DNA from 3 places in the Oscillibacter acetigenes genome. Region 3 is predicted to be linked to each of the others. Evidence: a T-box and tRNA genes for the amino acid it is inferred to sense, from the RefSeq annotation. Region 3 holds a T-box; the other regions hold tRNA genes.
What was found. The T-box of region 3 lies ahead of leuS (leucine--tRNA ligase). A T-box ahead of a tRNA ligase gene usually reads a tRNA of that ligase, here a tRNA-Leu.
Positions count from the first base shown of each region.

Region 1 (4,620 bases), on a different contig from region 3:
CAGCAGGAGTCCGGAGAGGCCGGGGGCCAGCAGGAACAGCAGGGGCTTCACCGCCATGAAGCAGATGGACATCCGCAGGGTCCCCGCCGCGCCGAAGCGGCGGAACAGCGGCGTGAACAGCAGCGCCGCGGGCAGCTCCGACGCCCCCATCAGAAACAGTGCCAGACCCAGGTGCCCCTCGTCGCCGCCCCGGTCTGAGACGAGGTTCACCATGAAGCTGACGATGGGCATAATGGCCGCCAGGGTGAAGAACAGGCTCACCAGCGTCAGGGTGAAGGGGCGGCTGCTTTTCAGAATGTACAATATGGAGTGGGGCCGCTCTCCCCCGCCTTGGGCCTGCAAGGCATCTTTGGGAAAGGCAGGGTACAGGGCCACCACCGCGATCATCAGCACCAGCAGCGCCATGTGGGTCAGCAGCAGGCTTTCTGTTCCGAAGCGCACCGCCTGCTGGCCGCACGCAACGCAGGCCAGGGCATAGGACAGAGACCCCAGCCCACGGCTGAGGCTGTACGACATGTCCACCCCGGCGGCGATGAACTGCACCGCCATGGAGTCCAGCAGAGGATAGGCGTTCAGCTCCAGAATGCCCAGGGTCAGGAAGATCAGGGCGGTGCCCCAGAAGCCGGGGCGGGTGGTGTAGAATACCACATTCACCCCCAGGGCCAGCACCAGACAGGCGTTCAGCAGGCGTTTGATCGGCACCTCCGGGTGGCGGTCCGCCCAGCCTCCCAGCAACGGCTGAGCCAAAATGCCGGCAAAGCAGCGAATGGAGGCAAAGATCCCCGCCTCCCCGCTGGTAAAGCCCCGCCCCAGCAGCAGAGAGGTCTGGTAGCCCGCGAAGATGGCAAACATGGCCCAGTAGACCACGTGGACCAGCGTATAGGATACGTTCAGCCGCCGCAGAGAGGGGAATTCGGTCATACGGTCTCCTTTCCGGGAATCAGCAGACCCAGCAGGGGTTCAAAATCCACGCCCTCCCGCATAGGCAGGTCTTCCGCCGCGGTCCGCTCCGCGCAGGCACGGACGAACGCCGCCGCCTCTCCGGCGGCGGAGGAGAGGGACTCCCCCCGCACCAGGGCCCCGGTGAGGACGCTGGAGAACACGTCCCCGGTGCCGTGGAACTCATGGGCTACATAGGCGGTCTGAACGGCCTCCGTCTTCCCGGTGCGGGCGTCGAAGCAGACGGCGCCGGTCCGGCCGGGGGCCAGAGAGGCGCCCGTCAGCACCACAGACCGCCGCCCTCCCAGGCTCAGCCGCTCCGTGATCTCCCGGAGGCCCGCCTCGCCGGCGGGCAGCGTCTCATAGGGCTGGCCCAGCAGCAGCGCTGCCTCCGTCAGGTTGGGGGTGATGACGTCCGCCAGCTCCGCCAGCCGGGCCATGCCGCTGCACATGGCGGCGGTGTAGGTCTGGTAGACCCGGCCGTAGTCCCCCATCACCGGGTCCACCACCACCACGGTGTCCGGTCCCCGGAACCGGCAGATAAAGTTCTCCACCACGCCGATCTGCCGCTCACTGCCCAGGAAGCCGCTGTATACAGCCTGGAATGTCAGGCCCAAGCTGGCCCAGTGGTCCGCCACCTTGGACATTTCGTCGGTCATGTCCAGAAAGGTGAACCCCTCGAACCCGCCGGTATGGGTGGAGAGAAATGCCGTGGGCAGGGGGCAGCACTGGACCCCCATGGCGGAGAGAATAGGAATGGCCACAGTGAGAGAACACCGGCCGAAGCCGGACATGTCATGAATGGCAGCAACGCGTGGGGTCATCATGGTACGCTTCCTCTTTTCAATGGTTTTGAACAGACTGCATTTCATTGTATCGTAGATTTTCCTATTGTTCAAGAGGAAGAGATGTGATATACTGCAACTATCCCAGCATCATCTCTGCGGGTATGGTGGAATTGGCAGACACGATGGATTTAGGTTCCATTGGGCAACCGTGCAGGTTCAAGTCCTGTTACCCGCACCAGCTCGCCGCAAGCGTCATATCGCTTGCGGTGAGCTTTTTCATTTCATTGCAGAGCTTATCGTGCGCTCGTTCTGCTGCTTTTCGATTCCAAACTGAACCAACTTCACTGGGCTTCGGTTTGGGTCCGCCGCTTTGCGGCGATTTTATCTTACTCACGAGGTAATATCGACTCCAACCGGCCCTGCCATCAAAAGGGGCATCTTTTTGGGATGTCCCTTTTGACGGGTTTCGCTGTCCGGAGGGATGGCTCCGCCCTCCGATGCTCTAAAATACGCGGGTGAATGAATTTGCATTGCGCTAGGCATCCGCTTTCCGGGAAAACACCTGCCCGCCGCCCGTGCCGACTGGAAGGGCGGTGCTGAAAATGTGGATTTTGACCGAACCGTTCCCGCCCAAAAAGAACGATATCCAGAGGCCGCCGGTTTTTGACGTTCGGCGGCCAGAGAACGGCTCCAAACAGCCGGTCCCCTTCTGTGCTTCCACGGTCCCGCAGCCACTGCCGTGCCGCTGGCCGCGCCCTGATTGAAACTAAAAAAAGGAGACGCGCTGAAAAGCGCGTCTCCTTTTACAGCAGAGTTTGACCGTGGTGCATCCGGCACGGCAGGGCGGCGGATCAGACCTCCAAATTCCGGCCGGTCTCCCGGTCGAAGACATGGGCCACGTTCCCGCCGAAGGTGAACGGCAGGGCGCTGCCGGTGGCGGGAATCGGATGCCCCGCCCCCTGGAGATCCATGGTCTGGAGGATGACGATGGTGTCCCGCCCGCAGGCGTCCACGTGGAGATGGACCGCAGAGCCCATCATCTCCGCCACGTCCACAGTGCCCCGCACCGCCTGGGACGCATCCCCGGCCAGGGAGATGTGCTCCGGCCGGACGCCCAGCGTGATGGGGCCGGGCTGGACCTGCTTCCGGGCCAGGTTCGCCTGCTTGGCTTCGGAGAGTTCCACCCGGGCGTTCTCCAGAACCACCGCATAGCGGCCGTCTTCCTTCACCAGCTCCGCATCAAAGAAGTTCATCTGGGGCGTGCCGATAAAGCCCGCCACGAACAGGTTCGTGGGATGGTCGAACACCTCCTGGGGCGTGCCGATCTGCTGGATGACGCCGTCCTTCATGATGACGATCCGGTCGCCCAGTGTCATGGCCTCTGTCTGGTCGTGGGTCACGTAGATGAACGTGGTGTCGATCCGCTGGCGCAGCTTGATGATCTCCGCCCGCATCTGGTTGCGCAGCTTGGCGTCCAGGTTGGAGAGCGGCTCGTCCATCAGCAGGACCTTGGGCTCCCGCACGATGGCCCGGCCAATGGCCACCCGCTGGCGCTGGCCGCCGGAGAGGGCCTTGGGCTTGCGGTCCAGATACTCCGTGATGCCCAGAACCTCCGCCGCCTGATCCACCCGCTTGCGGATCTCCTCCTTGGGGTACTTCTTCAGCTTCAGGGGGAAGGCCATGTTCTCCCGCACAGTCATGTGGGGGTACAGAGCGTAGTTCTGGAACACCATGGCGATATCCCGGTCCTTGGGTGCCACATCGTTCATCAGCTTGCCGTCGATATACAGTTCGCCGCCGCTGATCTCCTCCAGGCCGGCGACCATCCGCAGGGTAGTGGACTTGCCGCAGCCGGAGGGGCCTACCAGCACGATGAACTCCTTGTCCGCAATGTTCAGGCTGAACTCCTGCACTGCCAGCACGCCCTCATCCGTAATCTGGAGGTTCGTCTTCTTCTCCTCAGAGCCCTTTTTCTTCTTGGCGGGTTCCTGGTGGGGATAGACCTTCTTGATGTTTTTCAGAATAACTTCTGCCATGATATCAGGCTCTGGAAACAGCGCCTCCGCAGCTGTTCCCTCACGGCCGGCCGGGGCCGGTCCGCCTCTGTGGCAGGTCTCCACGCTGCCGCACCGCGAGCCAGGCGGGGTTCTCCTCCTTTTTTCGTCCCGCTCCCGGCAGAATGTGGAGTGCCGGAGCGGACGGATATGTCGTATTTGACCGGGGACTCAATCCGGGATGGACAGGTATGTGCCCTCCATTGCGCCGCCGGCGCCTACTGTGAACGTCAGGGCCTGATGGGGGGGCGGGACTGCGCCGTCCGGACCGGGCGGGCAGTCGGAAAAGTACAGCCGTGCGCCGCTGTCCGCCATCATCTGCAGGATGGCCGGATCGGCGCTGTTGTAGCGGCGGTCGCTGGATGCGCAGCACACCACCGCCCGGGGAGCGATGGCCTGGATCTGTTCTGCAGAAATACCGTCCCGCTGGCCGTGGTGGCCCACCTTGAAGAGGTCGGCCCGCAGGGAGGCGGGGTCCAGCCCTCCATAGCCCATGTAGTTGGTGTCGCCGGGGAGTAGGATCCGGGTCCCCCGGTACTCCAGCAGGAGGATCAGGCTGTAATTGTTCATGGCCGCGTCCAGCTGGTCCAGGCGCTGCCAGAAAGCGGACGGGTCCGCCTCCTCATACAGTGCCCGGCACGAGGACGCCAGCTTCTCCGCCTGTGCACGGGAGGGGCCCAGCACCCGAACCAAGAGATCCCGGCACAGCCGGAGCTCCATTCCGGCCAGAGGCCGGTGGCGCGGGCAGCTCTGCCCCAGGCAGAGGCGGCGGTAGTCGTTCAGGGCCCGGAGAAACTTGCTCCGGGAGGGCGTCAGGCCCTCCGCCGGAATGTCCAGCG
Region 1 is NZ_JAOQKG010000006.1:263,954-268,573, forward strand. Features, by position in the region: gene OCV80_RS13590 (MFS transporter) at 1-921, opposite strand, end outside; gene OCV80_RS13595 (pyridoxamine kinase) at 918-1,766, opposite strand; tRNA gene OCV80_RS13600 (tRNA-Leu) at 1,883-1,965, shown strand; gene OCV80_RS13605 (ABC transporter ATP-binding protein) at 2,579-3,763, opposite strand; gene OCV80_RS13610 (ComEC/Rec2 family competence protein) at 3,953-4,620, opposite strand, start outside.
Region 1: it has a tRNA-Leu gene. The T-box ahead of leuS (leucine--tRNA ligase) is inferred to sense a tRNA for this amino acid. The anticodon was not compared.

Region 2 (4,620 bases), on a different contig from region 3:
TGGACTCCTCCGTGGCGGCAGCCCTGGTAGCCGAGGCCGTAGGCAGCCAGCTGACCTGCGTGTTTGTGGACCACGGCCTCATGCGCCTGAACGAGGGCGACGAGGTGGAGGAGGCCTTCAAAAAGTGGGACATCAACTTCGTCCGGGCCAACGCGGAGGAGCTGTTCCTCTCCAAACTCTCCGGCGTCAGCGAGCCGGAGCGCAAGCGGAAGATCATCGGGGAGGAATTCATCCGTGTCTTTGAGGCGGAGGCCAAAAAGATCGGCCAGGTGGATTACCTGGTCCAGGGCACCATCTATCCCGATGTGATCGAGTCCGGCACCGGCGACGCCGCCGTCATCAAGAGCCACCACAACGTGGGCGGCCTGCCGGACTATGTGGACTTCAAGGAGATCATCGAACCCCTGCGGATGCTCTTCAAGGACGAGGTCCGTCAGCTTGGTCGGGAGCTGGGCCTGCCGGAGTATCTGGTCATGCGCCAGCCTTTCCCGGGCCCGGGCCTTGCCATCCGGGTCATCGGCGAGGTGACGAAGGACAAACTGGACACTCTGCGCCTGGCAGACTTCATTTTCCGGGACGAGATCGCTAAGGCCCATCTGGAGGGCACCATGAACCAGTATTTCGCGGTGCTCACCAACATGCGTTCCGTGGGCGTTATGGGTGACGGCCGGACCTATGACTACACTCTGGCTCTCCGCTCTGTCACCACCACAGACTTCATGACCGCCGACTGGACCCGTATTCCCTACGAGGTGCTGGACCGGATCAGCGTGCGGATTGTCAACGAAGTGCCCCATATCAACCGGATTGTGTACGATATCACGTCCAAGCCGCCCGCTACGATCGAGTGGGAATGACGGTCACAAGCTCCAGGGCCTGCGCTTGGGCCCTGGAGCTTGTGATTCTTAAAATCGGAACAGGAGGGATCACATGGATCAGGCAGGCGTTGCGCTATACCACCGTGTTATGCGGCGGGAAAATTTTGAGAAGGCGGCAAAGGATCTTGTGTCCTTGGTATACGCCGCGGAAAAGAAGGAGCCGGGAAAGCCGAGAACCCTGTACCTTGACATTGACGGACACCGCAATGCGCAGGGCAGGTTTGACGCGGATATGCGGAGCTCCAAAAGGGATTCGGATTGAGATTTCTGCTTCCGTTTCTTACGGAAGTTCATTTCCCACTGATTTCTGACAGGAACAAGAACCCACAGCGGAATGATGTGCCCGAACGGCTGGAAATTTCCCACGCCAGAAATGAGAAGGACCACAGCCTAGACGCCCCGTATGTGGAGAATTTCAGCCACACCGAATATCAGTCCGAGGCGACTGTATACGCCTATCTCAAACAGGTCTCGGATTTTTTGAAGCGCTACCAGGAGCTGGACGCAGAGTATGCGCTGCTGCCCCCAGAGCCCTATGACCTGCAAAACTATCTGCTCCAGTGGCGTCTTCACATGCGCGAGCTGATCAACGAGCTCTTCAACATGTTTGTGGGCGGGAATCTGTTTTCCGCAGCGGCGATGACGCGGACTCTGATGGAGTGCTGTGTCTACGGGAAGGTGCTGAAGCAGGAAAAGAGCGCCCGCCTTTTGGAAGACTGGTTTCTCTGCGGGATGATCCGCAGCCTCCCCGGCCAGGATGGGGCGCTGCGGCAGGCAAAACTCAAAACTGTGTATGCACTTTGCAGCGCATGGAACCGAGAGCCGGAGGAAACAATCCGGCGGTTCAAAAAGGGCAACGAAAACGAGTGGCTGGTTTCCGTGATCCCGGGCAAAGGCCGGATCTACTTCTCCCATGTTTGTGAATACATGCAGGAAACGGAGCTCTATCAGACGTATCAATGGGCCTGCGCGTTTGTCCACGGGCAGGATATCCGCTCCAAAATACATCCCTTTACATTTTACGACTCCACCTATCATCTGCTCACTGTGATGATGTCTTATATCTTCAGGGCGATCCGCCTGTACCCTGTCTCTGAGGAGCTGGAGGCGGAGATGCAGAAGCTCGAACGGGACCTGGCTGCTCTTTGGGGAACCACCAGCTGGGACAAAAACGCATGACGGGCTTACGAGGCGGCTGTACAGGTTGCCGCGGCGCTGATGGTGCCCTGCCAAAAGCATCCAAAATTCAAAAAGAGAGACATCTACTTTCCGCAGATGTCTCTCTTTTGAGAAGGGACGGTCAAAATCGATATTTTAAAATCTCGAAAAGGTATAGGAGACCCACCCCACCGGCCTTCTGGCCGGCGGCGCATTTGCGCCGCACGGGCGCTTTGCCGCAGGCAAAACCTCGGCGCAGGCGGAATTCACTTCCGCCGAGCATTTGAATCACCGAAGGGCGGAGGCCGCCTTCGGCTGCCGGAGCCCAAAGAGAAAGGACTTCCGGATAGGAAGCCCTTTCTCTTTGGTGCGCGAGGCGGGACTTGAACCCGCACGTCCGTAATGGACACTAGAACCTGAATCTAGCGAGTCTGCCAATTCCACCACTCGCGCGTCGATATGAACTTTGCTCCCTGTATCTCCCCGTTGGGGTGTTCCACCGGAAGGGAGCCCTCCGGTGGAACGTGGTGCGCGAGGCGGGACTTGAACCCGCACGTCCGTAATGGACACTAGAACCTGAATCTAGCGAGTCTGCCAATTCCACCACTCGCGCATAGAGCGGTTATCTTTTCAGAGACACCGTATGGTGCGGCTGACGGGATTTGAACCCACACGTCGATTCGGACACCAGCACCTCAAGCTGGCCTGTCTACCAGTTCCAGCACAGCCGCAAATGTTCGTCCCCTAAAAAAGACTGCTTGATTATTATAGCCAGTCGAGATCCAAATGTCAACTGTTTTTCCCCGATCAGTCGAAAAAATTTCCATGGACCAGGAATTCGGCCGGGACCGCCGAAGACGGTCCCGGCCGCCTGACCTGTTCAGCGCCGGTCCATGGACGTATAGGGACGGTGCTCCTCCACACACTCATACCGGGGGCGGATCAGCTTGCCTCCCACGGAGAGCTCCTCCATCCGGTGGGCACTCCAGCCGGCGATACGGGCCACGGCGAACAGGGGCGTATACAGCTCCTTGGGCAGGCCCAGCATCTCATAGACAAATCCGCTGTAAAAGTCGATGTTGGTGGAGAGCACAGACTTGTGCTGCCGCTCCATCAGCAGCTGCTTGCCGATCTTCTCCACATTGGCGTACAGGGCCAGCTCGTCCTCCCGGCCCTTTTCCGCCGCCAGGTGATTCACGTAGGCCCGGAACACCTCGCACCGGGGGTCGGTCTTGGTATAGACCGCGTGGCCCAGGCCGTAGATCAGGCCGCTGCGGTCGAAGGCATCCTTGTTCAGGATCCTGGTGAGATAGTCCGCCACGCAGCCCTCGTCATTCCAGTCCCGCACGTGCTCCTTCACGTCGTCCATCATGGCCATCACCTTGCTGTTGGCGCCGCCGTGGCGGGGACCCTTCAACGAGGCCATGGACGCGGCGATGGCAGAATAGGTATCTGTTCCGGAGGAGGTGACCACATGGTTGGTGAAGGTGGAGTTGTTGCCGCCGCCGTTGTCCGCGTGGAGGATCAGGGCCACGTCCAGGGTCCGGGCCTCCAGATCGGTGTAGCTGCAGTCCTCCCGCAGCATCCGCAGGAAGTTCTCCGCGGTGGACAGCTCCGGCTTGGGCACGTGGATAAACAGGCTCTCCCCCTGACTGAACCGCCAGGCCTGATAGGCGTAGATGGCCAGCACGGGCATATTGCTCATCAGCTGCAGGCACTGGCGCAGCACATTCTCCAGCCCGATGTCGTTGGGCTTGTCATCATAGCAGAACAGCGTCAGGATGCCCCGCTGCATGGTGTTCATCAGATCCCGGGGCGGCGCCTTCATAATCACGTCCCGGAAGAAATTGGTGGGCAGCGTCCGGTAGGAGGCCAGCTGCTGGCAGAATGCCTCCAGTTGGGCGGCGGTGGGCAGTTCGCCGAAGAGCAGCAGATAGGCCGTCTCTTCAAAGGCGAAGCGGCGCCCCTCGGAGCCCTTCACCAGCTCCCGGCAATCGATGCCCCGGTAGTAAAGCATACCGTCCTGGGGGATGATGTGCTCCCCCTCCGTGACGCTGTAAGACTGGATCTCGCCCACCCGGGTCAGGCCGGTGAGCACGCCGCGGCCGTCCTCGTCCCGCAGGCCGCGCTTGACGTTATACTCCTTATAGAGCTTGGGGTCGATGTAGTTTTTCTTCTCCCACTGTTCCTTCAGCGCGAGAATGGCGGGGGTGATCTCACAATAGGCGTTCTCACGGTTCTCTTTCCAGACCATAGGGGTGCGCGCTCCTTTCGGCGGCATGCAGCCGTTGTACTATTTGCAATAGTATCATTAAAAAATTGCATTTTCAACCGTTTTAAAAAATATTTTTGAAAAAATAAGAAAACTTTTGAATTTTTCTTTTTTCGAACTTGCAAATTCAAAAAGCAACAGGCAGCCCTCGGAGGGCTGCCTGAAGAACTCCGGCGCCGAAGCGCCTCACAGCTGGGCCAGGGTCTCGCCGATTGGGTCAGTAATCACCAGATCCGCGGCCAGATCCCGGGCCACCGGCGACTTGTTGAGGAGCACCAGCCTGTGCCCCTGATAGTATCGAATCAGCCCCGC
Region 2 is NZ_JAOQKG010000009.1:55,716-60,335, reverse strand. Features, by position in the region: gene guaA (glutamine-hydrolyzing GMP synthase) at 1-857, shown strand, start outside; gene OCV80_RS16340 (DUF5677 domain-containing protein) at 1,218-2,057, shown strand; tRNA gene OCV80_RS16335 (tRNA-Leu) at 2,402-2,489, opposite strand; tRNA gene OCV80_RS16330 (tRNA-Leu) at 2,562-2,649, opposite strand; tRNA gene OCV80_RS16325 (tRNA-Leu) at 2,681-2,767, opposite strand; gene OCV80_RS16320 (citrate/2-methylcitrate synthase) at 2,917-4,290, opposite strand; gene OCV80_RS16315 (NAD-dependent protein deacylase) at 4,495-4,620, opposite strand, start outside.
Region 2: it has a tRNA-Leu gene. The T-box ahead of leuS (leucine--tRNA ligase) is inferred to sense a tRNA for this amino acid. The anticodon was not compared.

Region 3 (4,620 bases):
GATGGTGCCCTTCAGCTTGCCGTTTACCTGGACGGCCAGCTCCACTGTGGAGGCCACGGTCTTGCTCTCATCCGCCACGGGCCACTCCGCCTGGCAGCACATCTTGCCCGTCTGGGCGGCGAAGCCCAGGTTCTCCCACAGCTCCTCGGTGATGTGGGGGGCGAAGGGGTTCAGCAGCAGGAGCAGATACTTCAGGTCGCCCCGGGTGCAGCCGTTGGCGTTCAGCTCGTTCACCATGGTCATCATGGCGGCGATGGCGGTGTTCATCTTCAGACTGTCCACATCCTCTGTGACCTTCTTGATGGTCTTGTGGATGACGGCCTCGTTGGCGGGGGTCACATCATAGCTGTCGGAGGCGCTCTCCGCCAGATTCCACACCCGGTCCAGGAACCGCTTGGAGCCCTTCACCGCGTCGTTGGACCAGGTTGCGGCCTTCTCAAAGTCGCCGATGAACATGATATAGAGGCGCATGGTGTCGGCGCCGTACTGGTCCACGATGTCGTTGGGGTTCACCACGTTGCCCCGGGACTTGGACATCTTCTCGCCGCCCTCGCCCAGGATCATGCCGTGGCTTGTGCGCTTGGCATAGGGCTCCTTGGTGGGCACGGCGCCGATGTCATACAGGAACTTGTGCCAGAACCGGGAGTACAGCAGATGCAGGGTGGTGTGCTCCATGCCGCCGTTGTACCAGTCCACGGGAGACCAGTAGTCCAAGGCCTCCTTGGAGGCGAATGCCTTGTCGTTGTGGGGATCCATATACCGCAGGAAGTACCAGCTGGAGCCAGCCCACTGGGGCATGGTGTCGGTCTCCCGCTGGGCGGGGCCGCCGCACTTGGGGCAGGTGGTGTTCACCCAGTCAGTCATCTTGCTGAGGGGGCTCTCGCCGGTGTCGGTGACCTCATAGGAGTCCACCTCCGGCAGCAGCAGGGGCAGCTGCTCCTCCGGCAGGGGGACCCAGCCGCACTTGGGGCAGTTCACCAGGGGGATGGGCTCGCCCCAATAACGCTGGCGGCTGAACACCCAGTCCCGGAGCTTGAAGTTGGTCTTGGGACGGCCGATGCCCTGCTCCGTCACCCACTTCTTCATGGTGGGAATTGCCTCTTTCACGGTGAGGCCGTCCAGGAAGCCGGAGTTCACCATGATGCCGGTGTCGTCCTTCAGGGTGAAGGCCTCCTTGGTGATGTCTCCGCCCTGGACCACCTCCACGATGGGCAGGCCGAACTTGGTGGCGAACTCCCAGTCACGCTGGTCGTGGCCCGGCACGCCCATGACGATGCCGGTGCCGTAGCCCATCAGCACGTAGTCGGAGACGAACAGGGGCACGTGCTTGCCGCTGGCGGGGTTGACGGCCTCGATGCCCTCCAGCCGGACGCCGGTCTTCTCCTTGTTCAGCTCGCCCCGCTCAAAGTCGGACTTGCGGGCGGCCTCCTCGATATAGGCGGCCACAGCATCCCAGTTCTGGATCTGGTCCTTCCACTGCTGGAGATAGGGATGCTCCGGGGAGATGACCATATAGGTCACGCCGAACAGCGTGTCGCACCGGGTAGTGTAGACCGTCAGCTTGTCGCCGTTGGTGGCGGTGAAGTCCACCTCCGTGCCCTCGGACCGGCCGATCCAATTCTTCTGCTGGATCTTCACCCGCTCGATGAAGTCCAGGTCGTCCAGGTCGTCGATGAGCCGGTCGGCGTACTTGGTGATGGCCAGCATCCACTGGCTCTTCTCCTTGCGGATGACCTGGCCGCCGCAGCGTTCGCACACACCGTCCACGACCTCCTCATTGGCCAGGACGATCTTGCAGCTGGTGCACCAGTTGACGGGCATGGAAGCCTTGTAGGCCAGCCCCTTCTTGAACATCTGCAGGAAGATCCACTGGGTCCACTTGTAGTAGCTGGGGTCGGTGGTGTTCACCTCCCGGTCCCAGTCGAAGGAGTAGCCCAGCATGTGGAGCTGCTTGCGGAAGTTCTCGATGTTGTCGTGGGTCACCTTGGCGGGGTGGATGTGGTGCTGAACGGCGTAGTTCTCTGTGGGCAGGCCGAAGGCGTCATAGCCGATGGGGAACAGGACGTTGTAGCCCTGCATCCGCTTCTTCCGGCAGATGATGTCCATGGCGGTGAAGGGCCGTGCGTGGCCCACGTGGAGCCCCTGGCCGGAGGGATAGGGGAACTCGATCAGGCCGAAGAACTTCTCCCGAGTCTTGTCCCCCGTGACGGCGGTGAAGGGCTTCTCCTCCAGCCACTTCTGCTGCCACTTTTTCTCAATGCTGGCAAAATCGTATTTCATATCCTTCTCCTCATTCCTGTGAATGGATTTCTCTGTTCGATTTATTTTTGCCGCGGCGCGCCCCCGGGCGGCCTCTCTTGCTTCTACGGGGCAATTCACCTTCTGTACGTGGCAAAAATACTTTGACCCAACCGCCTTGGGTTGTGTCGCCAGTGACTGATGCCGCTGGTGAAGGCACTCTGCTGCGCAGCCGTTGGCGGCTCTGCCGCCTGACGGATGCGGTGTGCCCCCTGCGGGCAAGGAGATGTCAATCCCCTCTTTAAGCTGTAAAAGCGCCCCCGACCTTACGGTCAGGGGCGTAAAAGCTACGCGGTACCACCCTGGTTTCGCCAGCCGTTGCCGGATGGCGCTCAACGGCCCGGAGGGCCTCGGCCAGTAACGGGGCCTGCCGTCCCACCCTACTATGTCCGTTCAGGCGGGAGACTCCGGGAACAGTCATCCGCGAAGGTCCCCCACCGGCTCGCAGCAACCGCCGGCTCTCTGAAGGCGGGACATTTCGCCTTTCTTCCCATCAATGTCGTTAACGGGTCTATTTTATGTGGCTTTGCGCGTTTTGTCAAGAGGTAAGCGGGAAAAGCGCTTTACAATCCAGTCGACATCTTGTTTTTGCCCGTCCTGCTCTGTATAATGGGGAAAATCCAACGTATGGCAGCAGAAAAAACTCTGGCAATTTTGGGGGGAGGCGAAACCGTGAAGGGCACCCTGATAAACACGCCCACATTGGAAACCGGGCGTTTGATCTTGAGGAAATTCACAGAGCGCGATCTGGAATGGCTGTTTCTGATTCTCCATGACAAGGAAGTCAATCAATTCCTGCCCTGGTATCCGATAGACAGCATAGAAGAAGCCAAGAAATTCTATGAAGAAAGATACGCTTCAAAATATGTCCAGCCGCAGGCATACGCTTACGCGATCTGCTTGAAAACGGACGATCATCCCATCGGCTACATAAAAGTGGATATGGAGGAACATCACGATTTCGGATATGGGCTTCGCAGGGAATTCTGGCATCAGGGACTTGTCACAGAAGCGGGCAAAGCGGTGATCGCCCAAGTGAAAAAGGACGGCCTGCCTTATATCACAGCAACGCATGACCGAAACAACCCAAGAAGCGGCGGCGTTATGCGGAACGTTGGAATGAAGTACCAATATTCTTACGAAGAACAGTGGCAGCCCAAGAATTTTCTGGTTACATTTCGGATGTACCAACTGAATCTTGATGGGAATACAGATCGGGTTTACAAAAAATATTGGGACCAATCTGCTGCCCATTTTATAGAACCGAACGTGTGAACAGATGGATATTGGAGAAAAGTTGGGCGCCGAGGCAGCCGGACTTGTTAAAACCGAAGTGCTTGGTGCATGGACCTGCCTCACAGGAAGCAGGCCCATTTTCATACAGGCGCGCCCAATGCGCCCTCACACTTCGCAGGGAAGGCTTTTCGCCCCCTGACTTATATCGCTGCCCCTTGATTCCGATTGTTTCATACTCCCCCGCCGGTCGCCTGATGCAGCAGCTCCTCCGCTGGCACACCGAAGAGCTTCGCCAGGGCCAGCAGGTTGGAGGTGCTGGGGTCCGCCGTGCCGGTCTCCCATTTGCTGACCGCCTGCCGGCTGACCCCCAGGGCCTCCGCCACGAACTCCTGGGTCATCTGGCAGCGCATCCGGTGGGCCTTGAGGACCTCTCCCAAGGTGCGGCGGGTCTCCGCTTTTTCCCTGCGGGCCTCCCCGCCCCGCAGGTACTTCCGCAGGGCCCGGATCAGCAGGATCAGCAGATAAATGAGCCCTGCCCAGATGGCCAGAAACAGGAGCAGCAGCGGGAGCATGATAATGGAACTGAATGCCATTGCAGTTGCCTCCTTTTGTTTTGGTGGTCTCAGCATACCCGGGGCGGGCGGTTGCGTCCACCAGCTATCGCGCAACTCTGGGTTGATAAGCAGAAAAAAGCTCCGGCGGTCAGCGCCGTCGGAGCTGATGTTTCCCCTTTTCACCGGACACGGCGCCCCACAAAATCTTCGTTTTGCGTGGCACCACATTGGACTCAAATGGGCAGGCAGAGCCTGCCCATTTCATATTTTTGCCTGCGGCAAAACGCTTGGACACGCCACTTGGCGCGAAGGGCGATCAATTCTCCGTCAGCACACCGGAGAGATCCACCGGCTTGCCGTCGTGCCAAAGCCGCTCCAGCGAATAGAACTCCCGGGCCTCGGCGGAGAACACGTGGACCACCACACAGCCGTAGTCCAGCAGGACCCAGGTGCCGTCCCGGTAGCCCTCCCGGCGGAGAGGATCCTCCCCCGCCTGCTCCTTCATGGCCTTCTCCACTGCGCCGCACAGGGC
Region 3 is NZ_JAOQKG010000004.1:119,311-123,930, reverse strand. Features, by position in the region: gene leuS (leucine--tRNA ligase) at 1-2,280, opposite strand, end outside; T-box leader at 2,570-2,804, opposite strand; gene OCV80_RS09385 (GNAT family N-acetyltransferase) at 2,986-3,573, shown strand; gene OCV80_RS09380 (helix-turn-helix transcriptional regulator) at 3,765-4,127, opposite strand; gene rsfS (ribosome silencing factor) at 4,405-4,620, opposite strand, start outside.